DNA from 2 places in the Cupriavidus sp. 01L45 genome. Region 1 is predicted to be linked to the other one. Evidence: predicted binding sites of a transcription regulator. Region 1 holds the regulator's gene; the other holds the start of a gene.
What was found. Region 1 encodes sigma-54, which starts transcription at its own class of promoters, with help from an activator protein. Its sites were predicted from a motif close to TGGCANGNAANCTGCTTT; they were not measured.
Positions count from the first base shown of each region.

Region 1 (7,086 bases):
TAGCGACGCCAAGATGGGTGTAACCCTGGCTTGCGAGATACTGGGCCAGCGCCGGAATAAACTGAGCCGGCAGGTTGTCAACGCAGTAGTAACCTGCGTCTTCCAGTACGTTCAAGGCAACGGATTTGCCGGAGCCGGAGATTCCGGTGATAAGTATGATGCGCATAGCACGACAAGCATAACATCAGGTGATGACGCCGTCATGACGGCGAGGCGCCAACAAAAATGGCGAACCGAAGGGTTCGCCATTTTCGCATGTCCGCATGCTAAGTGACGCGGGGGCTTACTTGGAGAGGCACTCGCTCATGAAGGCTTTGCGCTCGTCGCCCTTCTTGCCGGTAGCGTCCTTGTTGCACGCCGTCATCTTTTCCTGCTGGCTGTTCTTGGCGGGAGCGGCGGCGGGTTTGTTGGAGAGGCAGTCGCTCATGAAGGCCTTGCGCTCGTCGCCCTTCTTGCCGGCGGCCTGCGTATTGCAGGCCTTCATCTTGTCCTGTTGGGAGTTTGTCGCCGCGGGCGCCGCCGGTGCTGCCGGTTTTGCGGACGTTGCGGGTGCCGCGGGCGTTGCGGTTGCTGCGGCCGGTGCATTCTGGGCGAAGGCGCCGCTGGCGAAAAGCGGGGCTACCAGCACGCACATCGCGATCATTCTCTTCATGCTTGCTCTCCTGGCTGTGGAAAACTTCATGGCTGCTGGCCATGTCGGCGCGGCAACTCGGGCTGGGCTCAATGTCCATTACTGCACAAAACGGCCTGTGCCCCAAACGCGTTGACGACGGAAGCGCGGACGAATGCAATCAATTGAAACAGCCCAGGCACGGCGCTGGCTGCCTAGAGTAGCCGGCCCTGGCCCCGCGATGCCACATCGGCTTGCATCGCGGCGCGCTGGCGGTCCATGAAATCGCGCAGCGTGTCGATGCCGCGCAGGCGCAGGATGGTGTTGCGGACGGCGGCCTCGACCAGCACGGCGAGATTTCGGCCGGCCGCCACCTGGATCTTGACCATGTGGATGGGCAGGCCGAGCACATCCAGATACTGGGAATCCAGCGGCAGGCGTTCGAATTCGCCGTCGTTGCGGCGCACCAGCTGCACCACCAGTTTCAGCTTCATCTTCCGGCGCACCGCGGTCTCGCCAAAGATCGTCTTGATGTCGAGCAGGCCCAGGCCGCGCACTTCAAGCAGGTTTTGCAGCAGGGGCGGGCAGCGGCCTTCAATGAAATCGGGTCCGAGCCGGACAAAATCCACGGCATCGTCCGCCACCAGCCCATGTCCGCGTGAAATCAGCTCCAGGCCGAGCTCACTCTTGCCCAGGCCGGATTCACCCATCACCAGCACGCCCATGCCGAGGATGTCGAGGAATACGCCGTGCATGGTCACGCGTGGCGCGGAAATGCGCGACAGGTAGAGGCGCAGGTGATCGATCACCGCCGCCGAGGACACCGGCGTAGTGAACAAGGGCGTGGAGGAACGCGTGCAGCGCAGTTCCAGGTCGGGCGGTGGCTCCATGCCGTCGGCAATCACCAGGAAGGGCGGTTCCAGCAGGATCAGCTCACCCATCTGGCGCTTGCGCATCTCGTCGTCGAGACGCTGGTAATACGTGATCTCGGGCTTGCCCAGGACCTGGATCCGGTTCGGGTGGATCAGGTTCAAGTGGCCGACGAGATCGGCCGCGGAAGTGGCTTCACGTGCGAACTCGACATCGAACGCCCGGTCGGCGCCTTCCAGACCGGCTACCCAGGAGAGTTTGATATCGGCTGCGTTGTCGTCGAAGATCGACTGCGAGGTGACGCCAGTGAGTTCCATGCGGGTGCTTTCAGGAGCGAGCTTTCAGACAGCGGGGACAATTGCCCCGCTCGCCTGCGTAAAGATCGCCGAGGCCGGTCAGGGGTGCCATTGCGTCAGCAACTGGTGCACGTCATCGGGGGTGGGCAGGGTAGCCAGTCCTTCGCGCATCTCGCGGTCGGACAGCAGCTGGGCGATCTCCGAGAGAATCTCCAGATGTTGCTGGGTGGCCTGTTCGGGCACCAGCAGGAAGATCAGCAGCGCTACCGGCTTGCCGTCGGGAGATTCGAAGGGGATCGGCTCGGCCAGGCGCATGAAGGCGYCAAGTGGCTGCTTCAGTCCCTTGATGCGGCCATGCGGAATGGCAACCCCGGCGCCAAGACCAGTGGACCCCAGCGATTCGCGGGCGAACAGGTTGTCGGTCACGGTAGCGCGCGCCACGCCATGGTTGTTCTCGAAGAGGAGCCCGGCCTGTTCGAACACGCGCTTCTTGCTGGTGACGCTGACGTCGAGGTTGATGTTGCCGGGTGGCAGCAATTTAGCCAAACGATTCATGTGGAATGCGCAGGGTTTTCTAGTAAGCAGGCCCGGGGCCGGGAGGCATCGCGCCGGGCAAAAAAGAAGAAAAAACCAAGGTCCGAAGTTTCACCGGGTGTCCCCCTGCCGGTGTCGGGCGTCTGGCCATTATAGAGCAGGCCCGCCCCCGCCTTGTGCATTGCAATACCCGATGCGCGGAAGCGGTGCCGCGTGCACGGAAAAATCGTTGAGCTTGAGAACTATGTATTGCACAGCATACACCGGTCCATATGCGTTGCGGAATCCCCCGCGTGGTCCCGGATGAGCGCCAGGAACGAAAAAGCCGCGCTATGGGCGCGGCTTGATTCCGGTTTCAAGGGAGTGACACCGGCGGCCCGGTCTGTGGGCCACCAGGCACGGTCATTGCTGCATCTGCGATGCGGCCATCTGATACTTGACCGCTTCGCGGTCGTGGCTTTGCACGCGATCCTTATGGCGAATCACCTGCCGGTCGAGCTTGTCGACGAGCGCGTCGATAGCGGCATACAGGTCTTCATGATGCGCTTCGACAAAGATGTCCTTGCCCTTGAGATGTAGATTGATTTCCGCGTACTGCCGCCGGTCCTTTTCTTTTGTATTGTCGACAGAGAGCAGCACACTTACGCCAATGACTTGATCAAAATGCCTGACGATACGCTCCAGTTTCGTTTCCACGTACTCACGCAGCGGGGGCGTGATGTCCAAGTGGTGTCCACTGATCTTGAAGTTCATAGCGTTTCTCCTTCTGAAAGAGTTGCACCAGGCAGGCGATGCAACTCGGCTACAAAGTCTTGCGGAGAGTAACTGCCGGAATCTTGAGCGCCTCGCGGTATTTGGCAACGGTGCGTCGTGCCACTACGAAGCCTTGCTCGCCGAGCAATTCGGCAATCCGGCTGTCGGACAAGGGATTCCTGGCGTCTTCGGCTCCTATCAGTTGCTTGATCAACGCACGAATTGCCGTTGACGAGGCCGCGCCGCCGGTTTCTGTGGATACGTGACTGCCGAAGAAATACTTCAGCTCGAAAGTCCCCATCGGCGTTGCCATGTATTTATTGGTAGTCACCCGAGAGATGGTGGACTCGTGTAAACCCAGTGTATCGGCAATCTCCCGCAAAACCAAGGGGCGCATCGCAATTTCACCGTGGGTGAAGAAGTTCTTTTGACGTTCGACAATAGCTTGTGCAACGCGCAATATCGTGTCGAACCTTTGCTGGATATTCTTGATCAACCAGCGTGCCTCCTGCAGTTTTTGCTGCAGTCCCGCAGCACCCGCATCGCCTTTTGCACCGCGCAATATCTGCGCGTACATGTCGTTGATACGTAGCCGCGGCATCACATCCGGATTGAGCTGCGCGATCCAGCCGCCATTCAGTTTACGGACAAAAACATCGGGCACGACGAAGTCGGCTTCGGGGCGGCTGTACGCATGGCCCGGATAAGGCGCCAGAGAGCGGATCAGTTCATGCGCCGACTTCAATTCCGGCTCGTCCACCTGCAGCGCTTTTTTCAGGCGCGTGTAGTCGCGCACCGCGAGCAGTTCCAGGTGATTGGTGACAATGGTCAGCGCCAGGTCGCGCTGCGGGTGCTTGATGCGGCGCAATTGCAGCGCCAGGCATTCGGCCGCATTGCGTGCGCCGACACCAGGCGGATCGAAGCTCTGCAGCAGGGTAAGGACGGCGTGGATCTCGTCGACCTCGAATTCAAGTTCATCCGYCAGTTCGCTGCAGATTTCCTCGAGCGAGGCGCTCAGGTAGCCGTCGTCGTCCAGCGACTCGACCAGGAAGATGGCCAGCCCCTTGTCGCGCAACGAAATTTTCAGCGGCGCGAGCTGTTCCATCAGATGTTCGCGCAGCGTGGGTTCGGCGTCGCGCAACTGCATCGGGGTCTTTTCGTCGTCGTCGCCTTGCGGGCGGCGGGCGAAGTCGTCGAGGCTCCAGTCGTTGCCGTAGTCCTCGTTGCTGTCGGAATAGCTGTCTTCGGCCTCGGGCGCGCCGTCGGGGCGGTTCTCGCTGGTGCCCTGGCCGTCGGCGGGCGCCGGCGCGGGAGCGCTCTGCATGTTGACCGAGCCGTCGGCGGCAACGCGCAACGGGCTGTCGAGCCAGTCGTTCTCGCGTTCGAGCAAAGGGTTCTCGGTCAGCGCCTGTTCCACTTCCTGCTGCAGTTCGAGCGTGGACAGTTGCAGCAGCCGGATCGACTGCTGGAGTTGCGGCGTGAGCGCGAGATGCTGCGAGAGGCGGAGCTGTAGCGACGGTTTCATGCGACCTATTTTATGCCCAACTTCCGTGCCGGTGGAACGGAAATTGCTATCGCTGATGACGCCGTGATCGTTGCAGGGTAAAAGGCGACACCGGAGCCACCTTGGGCACAAGGTCGCCGCAGCTGCCGCTTGCTGTGGCGCGCCGCGTTACATGCGGAAATTCTCGCCCAGGTAGACCTTGCGCACCGACTCGTTGGCGATGATGTCTTCAGGCCGGCCCGAGGCCAGCACGGCGCCTTCGCTGATGATGTAGGCGTGATCGCAGATGCCCAGCGTCTCGCGCACGTTGTGGTCGGTGATCAGCACGCCGATATTGCGCGCCTTGAGGAAGCTGACGATGCGCTGGATCTCGCCCACCGCGATCGGGTCGACGCCGGCGAAGGGCTCGTCTAGCAGGATGAAGCGGGGCGCCGAGGCCAGGGCGCGGGCGATTTCCACGCGGCGGCGTTCGCCGCCTGACAGCGAAAGCGCCGGATTGTCGCGCAGGTGGGCAATCTGGAGGTCATCGAGCAGCGTGTCCAGCCGGCGCTCGAGTTCGGCCTTGCCAAGTGGCTTGCCGTCCTGGATCTGCAATTCCAGTACCGCGCGGATGTTCTCCTGCACATTCAGCTTGCGGAACACCGAAGCTTCCTGCGGCAGGTAGGACAGGCCCATGCGTGCCCGTTCGTGAATGGCCAGGCCGCTGATGTGCTTGTCGTCGAGCACGATGTCGCCCTCGTCCAGTGCCACCAGTCCCACGATCATGTAGAAGGAGGTGGTCTTGCCCGCGCCGTTGGGCCCCAGGAGTCCGACCACCTCGCCGCTCTTTACGTCGAGGGACACATCCTTGACCACCGTGCGCGAGCCGTAGCGCTTTTTCAGGTGGCGCACGACCAGCGTGCTGCTGTCCTTCAGGGTGGCGGGCTGGGAGGGTGCGGTTTGGGTAACGGTCATGAAGGCTGAATCCGTGGATCGGGCGACGCGGCGGCGTCAGGGATTGACGGGGGCGGGCGCAGGCTTGAGCGGCAGCGGGGCGCCGGCGGCGCCGCTGGCGGGTTGCTCCTGGCGCGGTGACAACACGGCGCGCACGCGACCGGACGGGCTGCCCGCCGTCGCGTTCTCCGTACCGCCGCTGGCGGTGTAGAACTCGTTGCGGCTGTCGTAGGTGATCACTGCGCCGCGGATCTCGTCGACCAGCTTGGCGCCGGCCAGCCGCGCCATGCGTGCGCGGCCGATTAGCTTGGACAGTTCCTGCTTGCCGTCATACTCGATGCGGTCGCCCCAGCCGTCGATGTATTCGTCGACGTTGTCGCGCTTCTGGCGGATATAAGCCTGCTTGCCGCCCTTGGACGTAGCCACGGCGTACTGGTAGCCCTCGGGATCGGTGCGCACTTCGGCCGCGTCGGATTTCAACACCATGGTGCCCTTGGTCAGCACCACGTTGCCAGTCAGCACATAAACCTGCTTGACGTCGTCATAGCTGGCGTTGTCGGCTTCCAGTACCAGCGGTTTCTCGCGGTCGGCTTTCTCCGCGCTGGCGGGCGCGGCCAGCGTGAGGCCGAGGACGGCTGCCAGCGTCAGCAAAGCGGCCGTGCTGCGGCGGCGACAGGACGATGTCGTCAGGAGTGAATTCATGTTGGCGTGATGGCGGTTGGCGCGGACGGCTGTGGCCCGCGGGCGGCTTCGTTTCCTGGCGGCTGTTTCCGGGCAAGGCGGGCGGGGCTGCGCGGGCGGCACCCGCCTGGGTACCGTTTGCGCCCGCTCGCCTGGCCAGCACTGCTTCGCTTCATCTGGCAACAGCCTCTCGGGTCTTTGTTATCTGGGCTACTTCGCGGGACTCGCCGGCGGCCCCGTAATAATGGTGCCGCGTACGTTACCCAGCAATTGTACTTCGCGGGTGACATTGTTGAAGATCAGCCCGTTTGCCGTCATCACCGACGGGCCGCGGGTCAGCTTGACGGCTTTGTCGGTCTTCACGATGTCATCGTTGATCAGCACCTGGAAATACTCCGAGGCGGCTGTCATCTGCGGATCCTTGGCCGGGTCCGGCCCTTGGGCACGCACGATAAAGGCATTGCCGAACAGGTCGATCACCGAGCCTGCCGCGTTCATCGTGCCGCGATCGGAGTGGCCCGTGACAGGCGGGCGGTCGATTTCGTAGGCGCGCATGGCCGGACGCGTCACTTCGTAGGTCTGGTCGTCCTCGAAGTGGATCATCTTGTCGCCGGTGAACCGCATCTTGGTGTTGCCGTCCTCGGCCAGTTCGGTGGCGGAGAAGCGGACCATGTAGTAATCGGGCTCATGCTTCTTGCCCACCGGCCCGGTGGCGGCTTCTTTCGGGGAATTGACCTGCACCAGCCAGAAAGTGCTGCCCGCCACTAGCGCCATCAACAGCAGCGGCAAGGCGCGCATTCCTAGCCGGCTCAGGGAGGACAGGATATCCCGCATAGTTTGTGGGTGCCCTCAGATGACCTTGGCGCGGGTCAGGTCGTGGATGTGCAGGGCACCGACCAGGCGCT
Region 1 is NZ_JBFTSG010000013.1:59,377-66,462, forward strand. It holds gene rapZ (RNase adapter RapZ) at 1-166, opposite strand, end outside; gene AC1DT6_RS11205 (PsiF family protein) at 284-652, opposite strand; gene hprK (HPr(Ser) kinase/phosphatase) at 826-1,797, opposite strand; gene ptsN (PTS IIA-like nitrogen regulatory protein PtsN) at 1,876-2,331, opposite strand; gene hpf (ribosome hibernation-promoting factor, HPF/YfiA family) at 2,713-3,063, opposite strand; gene AC1DT6_RS11225 (RNA polymerase factor sigma-54) at 3,113-4,588, opposite strand; gene lptB (LPS export ABC transporter ATP-binding protein) at 4,736-5,521, opposite strand; gene lptA (lipopolysaccharide transport periplasmic protein LptA) at 5,558-6,202, opposite strand; gene lptC (LPS export ABC transporter periplasmic protein LptC) at 6,392-7,015, opposite strand; gene AC1DT6_RS11245 (KpsF/GutQ family sugar-phosphate isomerase) at 7,031-7,086, opposite strand, start outside.

Region 2 (7,086 bases), on a different contig from region 1:
GGCACCGAGACCCAGGAAGGGGGCATCGAAGCCTGGCTGCGGCTGGGCCAGGCGGTGGGACTCGAGCGCGAGGCGCTGTGGTCGCACCGGCACGTGCTGCCCGGCGTGCGCTTCGCCGTCGACGCCTACGTGAATTTCGCGCGCCGCGCGCCCTGGCAGGAGGCCGTGTGTTCCTCGCTGACCGAGATGTATGCCCCGGAGATCCACAAGGAGCGCCTGGCCGGCTGGCCCGGGCACTATCCGTGGATCGAAGCGCAAGGCCTGGACTATTTCCGCTCGCGCATTCCGCTTGCGCAGCGCGATGTCGATCACGGCCTGCGCGTGACGCTCGGCTACTTCCGCACGCCGGAGCAGCAGCAGCGCGCGCTGGACATCCTGCAATTCAAGCTCGACATCCTGTGGTCGATGCTCGACGCCATCCAACTCGCCCACCCATGACCCCGACCGAAGCCGACCTGACCAAGCCCACGCTGCACCGGACCTTCCGCCTGCAGTGGGAAGACGCCCAGCAGAGCTGGATCCTGCTGTATCCGGAAGGCATGGTCACGCTCAACGACAGCGCGGCCGCCATCCTGCAGCGCTGCGACGGCAGCCACACCCTCGACATGCTGATCGACGACCTGCAGTCCGCCTTCGGCGTGCAGGGCATCGCACCGGAGGTACACGCCTTTGTCAAACATGCCATCGAACGCGGCTGGCTGGTCTGAGCCGCCGGCAGCCATAGCACCGCCCGGGCCGCCGCTATGGCTGCTGGCGGAACTGACCTACCGCTGCCCGCTCCACTGCGCCTTCTGCTCCAACCCGGTGGACTATGCCCGGCACGACACCGAACTCGACACCGCCCGGTGGCGCGACGTTTTCACGCAGGCGCGCGCGCTGGGCGCCGTGCAACTGGGCCTGTCGGGCGGCGAACCCCTGCTGCGCAAAGACCTGGAAGCACTGGTCGAACATGCCCACGGGCTCGGCTTCTACACCAACCTCATCACCTCCGGCATCGGCCTCACGGATGCCCGGCTGGCCGCCTTGCGCATTGCCGGGCTCGATCATATCCAGCTATCGTTCCAGGACTCCACGCGCGAACTCAACGATTTTCTCTCCAGCACCCGCACCTTCAACCTGAAGCAACGCGTGGCCCGCCTGATCAAGGCGCACGGTTATCCGATGGTGATGAACTGCGTGCTGCACCGGCACAACCTCCCTCATGTGGGCGCCATCATCGAGATGGCGCTGGAGATGGGCGCGGAATACCTGGAACTGGCCAACACCCAATACTATGGATGGGCCTGGGAGAACCGGCAGGCGCTGATGCCCACGCATGAGCAACTGTGCGAAGCCGAAGCGGTCGTGAAGGCATACCGCGCCCGCATCGGCAACCGGTGCAAGATCCTGTTCGTGGTGCCCGACTACTTCGAGCAACGGCCCAAGAAATGCATGAACGGATGGGGCACAACCTTCCTTGGCGTGGCGCCCGACGGCGTCGCGCTGCCCTGCCATGCGGCCCGCATGCTGCCCGGGCTTGACCTGCCGAACGTCACCACGCGATCGCTACGTGAGATATGGCGCGAGAGCGAGGCCTTCCAGCGTTTTCGCGGCACGCACTGGCTGCCGGAGCCTTGCCGATCGTGCGACTCGCAGGCGGAAGACCATGGCGGGTGCCGTTGCCAGGCGTTCCTCCTGACCGGCGACGCCGCCGCCACGGATCCGGTTTGCGATCGGTCTGGAGACCATGGGAAGGTCGCGGAGATCGTGCTGCAGGGCAGGCTGGCCGAGGTGCAGGCGCGCGGACGGGAGAGCGGGATGGTCTTCCGCAGCGATGGGAATTCGCTCAGGCTAAGCAGCGACGGTAGCTGCGCTGATAGCAAAAAACGGAAGTAGAAAATTGAGAACAAAAAGAGCAAAGACGTTTCACGCCGTGCCTGGGCTGCCGGGCGGGCCGATGTGAAGCGTCTTTGCGAATCCTTCCTTCGTATCCGGTTTCTATCCGACCGTCAGGCCTGACACCGGTCTCTTCCAATGCTCATCCGGTGCTCAACCGATACTCAGCACCCACTCTGCCAGCCTCCTGGCATCCGCTTCACTGATACTCTCGTGCGACGGCATGGGAATCCGTCCCCAAACACCTTTTCCGCCCTCACGGATCTTTTTCGCCAGCCGCTCGGGCGCTTCCCCATCTCCCTTGTACTTGGCCGCTACCTCGGCAAAACCCGGCCCTACCACCTTGGCATTCATACTGTGACAAGAAAAGCAGCCGCTCTTGTCTGCCAGCGCCTGCATATCGGGCGCCGCTTCGACCCGGGCGGCACACAGCACCATGGCCACCGTGGCCGTCAACGACAGGTATCCTTTCGCCTTCTGCATATCTACTTCCCAATGCTCTGATCATCGACCAGCCCTTGCGCGTGCCGGCTTCGGTGTGCGAGGCCGGCACGCGCAGGGCAGCTTCACTACATGGTGTCCGGCAACGTTCAGCTCTTGTGCAGCTTGAACACCCACACCGATCCGCCCTGCTCCAGGAAATTCACGCGCTTGGCAACTTCCCCGCCCCACAGCGGCACCGCGCCGCCCCAGCCCGACACCACCGCCACATACTGCTCGCCGCCCTCCTCCCAGGTAACCGGAGGCGCCACCACGCCGCTGCCCGTCTGGAACTTCCACAGTTCCTTGCCGGTTTTGGCGTCCGCGGCCTTCAGGTAGCCCTCCGGCGTGCCCCAGAACACCAGCCCGCCGGCAGTGGTCATCACCCCGCCCCACAGCGGCGCGTAGTTCTTGACCTCCCACTCGATCTTGCCGGTCTTGGGATTGATCGCGCGCAGCGAGCCGATGTAGTCCTCGTTGAGCGGATGGATGGTGAAGCCGGCGCCGAGGAAGGCGGCACCCTTCTTGTAGCCCACGGGTTCGTTCCAGATATCCATGCCCCATTCATTGGCCGGTACATAGAACAGGCCGGTCTGCGGGCTGTAGGCCATCGGCTGCTGGTTCTTGCCGCCGAGGAAGCCCGGCGCGGCGAACACGGACTGGCCCTTCTTCGGATCGCTGCCCGCGGCCGGGTCGCCCGGCCGGCTTTCCGCGATCATGTTGGGGCGCCCGGTCTTGAGGTCGATGCTGCTGGCCCAGGTGATCTTCTTGACGAAGGGAAAGGCGTTCACCAGCTTGCCGTTGGTGGCGTCATTGACGTAGAAGAAGCCGTTGCGGTCGGCCTTGCCGCCCAGGCGCTTCCCATCCTGGTCGAAGGTCACGAACTCGTTGACGCCGTCGAAATCCCAGCCATCGTTCGGCGTGTTCTGGTAATGCCAGACGATCTTGCCGGTAGTCGGGTCGAGCGCCACGGTCGAGGCCGAATACAGGTTGTCGCCCTTGCGCATGTGGCTGTTCCACGGCCCCGGGTTGCCGGTACCGAAGTAGGCCAGGCCGGTCTTCGGGTCATAGGTGCCGCCCAGCCAGGTGGCCGCGCCGCCGGTCTTCCAGGTCTCGCCGGGCCAGCTGGCGTTCTGGGTACCGGTCACACCGTCTTCGGTCTTGTTGCCGTCCTTGTCGTACTTGTAGCCCATATGGCCTTCCACCACCGGCCTGGACCAGACCAGTTGCCCGGTCTTCGCGTCGCGTGCCTCGACCCGTCCCACCACGCCGAACTCGCCACCGGAGACGCCGGTCAGCACCATGCCTTTGACGATCAGGGGGGCTGCCGTGTAGGAATAGCCGGCGGCATAGTCCTCGATCTTGTCCTTCCACACCACCTTGCCGGTCTTCTGGTCCAGCGCCACCAGTTGCGCGTCGAGCGTGCCAAAGATCACCAGGTTGTCGTACAGGGCCGCGCCACGGTTGACCACGTCGCAGCAGGGCATGATGCCTTCGGGCAGGCGATGCTCATATTTCCAGAGCTTGCTGCCGGTCTTCAGATCGAGCGCGTAGATGCGCGAGTACGAGGCCGTCACGAACATCTTGCCGTCGTGAATCAACGGCTGCGCTTCCTGCCCGCGCTGCTTTTCGCCGCCGAACGAGAACGACCAGGCCGGCACCAGCTGGCTGACGTTCCTGGTGTTGATGCGGTTCAGCGTGGAAAAGCGCTGGCCTTGCGGGCCCATCCCCCACGACAGCACGTCGCCCGGCGACTTCGCGTCATTCTCGATCATGGCATCGGTCACCGCGGCCTGCGCCGCCAGGCTCGCGGCAGCCGCCGCGAGCACCATCATCACGCGTAACGTCCTCATTGTCTGCTCCTCTCTCTTGTTGTCGATCTTCACCAGTGCGCCTCGCACACCAGACTGACTCTTGGCAATTCCCATGCCAATGGAAAACACCTGCATCCGGCCCCGCGGCGGCCTGTGGATGCCGGGATGGCGTACCAGCGCGGAACACTCGGTTGCCGTTGTTGCGGAATTGAACAGCACACCTGTCCGGACTCAGCGTCTCAACGCCGCGTCCTCATACGCCGGGTAGAGGTGCGTCACATTGCGCAAATACTCCGCCGGCATGGCGCCCCAGCGCGCGTAGGCGTCCGGCACCGGCATGGCAAGCACCTCGGCCAGGTCGCGGCCCTGGGAGGCCGCCTGGGTCATGCGGGCGTCCAGCCACTGCAGGTAGCCGCGTGTCTGCGCGATGGCGTCCGCGCTGCCGAGCGCCGGTCCGTGGCTGGGGATCAGCAGCCGTGCGCCGCTGTCGCGCACCAGCGCCTGCAAATGGTCCAGGCTGGCCAGCCAGCGCTTGAGATCCGCATGCGGTGTGGTCGGCACGCGCTCGCGAAACGCCACGCCGCCCGCGAAGACCACGCCGGCGCCGCGATCCACTATCACGAGGTCGTCGGCGGTGTGACCGTCCATCCGGATCAGATCGAAGGTGTGCCGGCCGATCGTGCGCCGGCCCGGGGTCAGCACGTGGCGCGGCGGCGCCGGTTCCGTGTCGCGCATCCAGTTGCCGCACAGCCGGTAGAGGTTGTCGGCATATGCAGGCCCTTCGCGCCGGGCGCCGTCGATGGTGCCGGCCAGCGCGCTGCCGCCCACGTCGGTATAGGCCTGGTTGCCGAAAAAGTAGTCCGGATGCAGGTTCAGATTGAGCACCAGCCGCACCGGCGCCGCCGTGACCGAAGCAATGGCGCGGCGCTGCTGCTCGCCGTACTGGTGCGACGGCCCGGTATTGATCACCACCACGCCGTCACCCGTGTCGATAAAGGCGGTGTTGATGATGTTGCAGCCGTTGTCCGGCGCGAAATCCGCATTGGCCCCTTCCAGCAGCCACACGTCGGCGGCGACCTGGCGTGGCGCCAGGCGATAGTCCCCTGCCTGCGCCAGCGCCGCCTGCGCTGCCAGCCATAGCAGGATCCCGAGCGCGCGCTTCATGGCGTCACCTGCGCCGCGAACCGGTTGCCGTTGTTATCGCGTCCGCTCACCGTCATGCCGCGCTCCATGGCTTCGCGCAGGTCGAAGGAGAAGATGGGGTTCTCGGCAACCGGTTCGTACAGCGTCAGCCGCAGCATCGCTTCCCGGGTGGCGTCGAGCAGGCTCAGCGACTCCACATGGAAGGCCGGGATACCCGCCACCAGCCCGGTGTCCATCGGGTGCATCACGCGTAGCCGCACCCGGCCACCGTTGCCGCCGAGGCCGGGAAACACGCGCGATTCGACCCGGTTCAGCGTGGTGCTCCACGAACCGTCGCGGCGCGTCGCGCCCGGCACCYTGCAGCCGCCGCCGCTGGCATCCACCATCACCCCGCCCACGTGCCACACGCCGTCCCGCGTGCGGGCCGCCACGCGCACCGGCGAGGCCTGCTCCAGCTTGAAGCGGAACGACAGCGAGGGGCGCACCCTGAGCGGCTCGAACTCCAGCACCTTGCGGATCGGGTTGCGGTCCACCGCCACCACGATGCGATCCACCTCGCCGAGCGCCGACGCATCAAAAGCGATCGGCACCCGCATCGGATCTTCGGCAAAGGCCGGCCCGGTGACCTTGACGCGGCTGTCGAACACGTACGGCGCCTGCCGCAGCGCTTCCTTGTGCACCAGCGGCCATTGCGGCGACTGCAACGGATCGCGGCTGTCCAAGGCCCACGCACCCGTTGCGGCCAACGCCAGGCAAGCTGCCAGCGGCACGGCATGCCTCATGCCGGACCCCCGGCCTGGCGCACGCGGCGAGCCATCCCGCGCTGAGGGTCGTAGCCGAGCAGCGCCAAAGCGAAGAACACGGCCGTGCAAGCGGCCACCACCGCGAGACTGACTGGCGCGGCCTGCCCGTACAAGGCGAAGCGGATCGCTTCCACGGCATGGGTAAAGGGATTGAAGCGCGCGAGCTGGTAGACTACGGTGGCGCCGGACTCCTCCAGCTTCCAGAGCGGATACAGCGCCGAGCTGATGAAGAACATCGGGAAGATCACGAAATTCATGGTGCCGGCGAAGTTCTCCAGCTGCCGCACATGCACCGACAGCAGCAAGCCCAACGCCCCCAGCATCAGCGCGGCCAGCACCATCACGGCCAGCGCGCCGGGCAGGCATGCCGGCGCGAATGTCACGTCGAAGGCCATGGCGACAAGCAGGAAGGCGACCATCTGCAGCAAGGAAAGCAAGGTGCCGGCGGCCAGCTTGCAGGCGAGCAGCCAGGCCCTGGGCAGCGGCGCGGTCAGCAGCAGGCGCATCACGCCCATCTCGCGGTCGTACACCATCGCCAGCGAGGACTGCATGCCGTTGAACAGCGCGATCATGCCGAGCAGGCCGGGCGTGACAAAGACCTTGTATTCGACATAGGTGTCGTAGGGCGGCACGATGGCGACGCCGAGCGCGTTCTGGAAGCCGGCCGCGAATACCAGCAGCCACAGCAGCGGCCGCGCCAGCGACGAGCACAGCCGCCCGGGCTGCCGGAAGAACTTATGCAGTTCGCGCCCGGCCACCGCGCGCAAGGCGCGCCAGGCGTGGATCAGGGTGGTAGTCATGGCCTGGGCGTCGCTCCCCTATTTGCCTGGACGGCACGCGGTGTCGGCCGCGTCTGCGCCCAGCGTGTCGAGATTGTTCTTCGGATGCAGCACACCCTCCACCGGCGCCACGCCGACCACGCCGTCGGGATGCGCCAGCAGGACCGGCTGGCGCAACTGGCGGTCCCAGCG
Region 2 is NZ_JBFTSG010000005.1:45,090-52,175, forward strand. It holds gene pqqC (pyrroloquinoline-quinone synthase PqqC) at 1-438, shown strand, start outside; gene pqqD (pyrroloquinoline quinone biosynthesis peptide chaperone PqqD) at 435-707, shown strand; gene pqqE (pyrroloquinoline quinone biosynthesis protein PqqE) at 679-1,875, shown strand; gene AC1DT6_RS04875 (c-type cytochrome) at 2,029-2,313, opposite strand; gene AC1DT6_RS04880 (PQQ-dependent methanol/ethanol family dehydrogenase) at 2,466-4,208, opposite strand; gene AC1DT6_RS04885 (quinoprotein relay system zinc metallohydrolase 1) at 4,401-5,333, opposite strand; gene AC1DT6_RS04890 (quinoprotein dehydrogenase-associated SoxYZ-like carrier) at 5,330-6,094, opposite strand; gene AC1DT6_RS04895 (ABC transporter permease) at 6,091-6,915, opposite strand; gene AC1DT6_RS04900 (ABC transporter substrate-binding protein) at 6,934-7,086, opposite strand, start outside.
Region 2: AC1DT6_RS04880 (PQQ-dependent methanol/ethanol family dehydrogenase) is a predicted target of sigma-54. The motif match lies at 4,270-4,287, and genes of this name have one in related genera.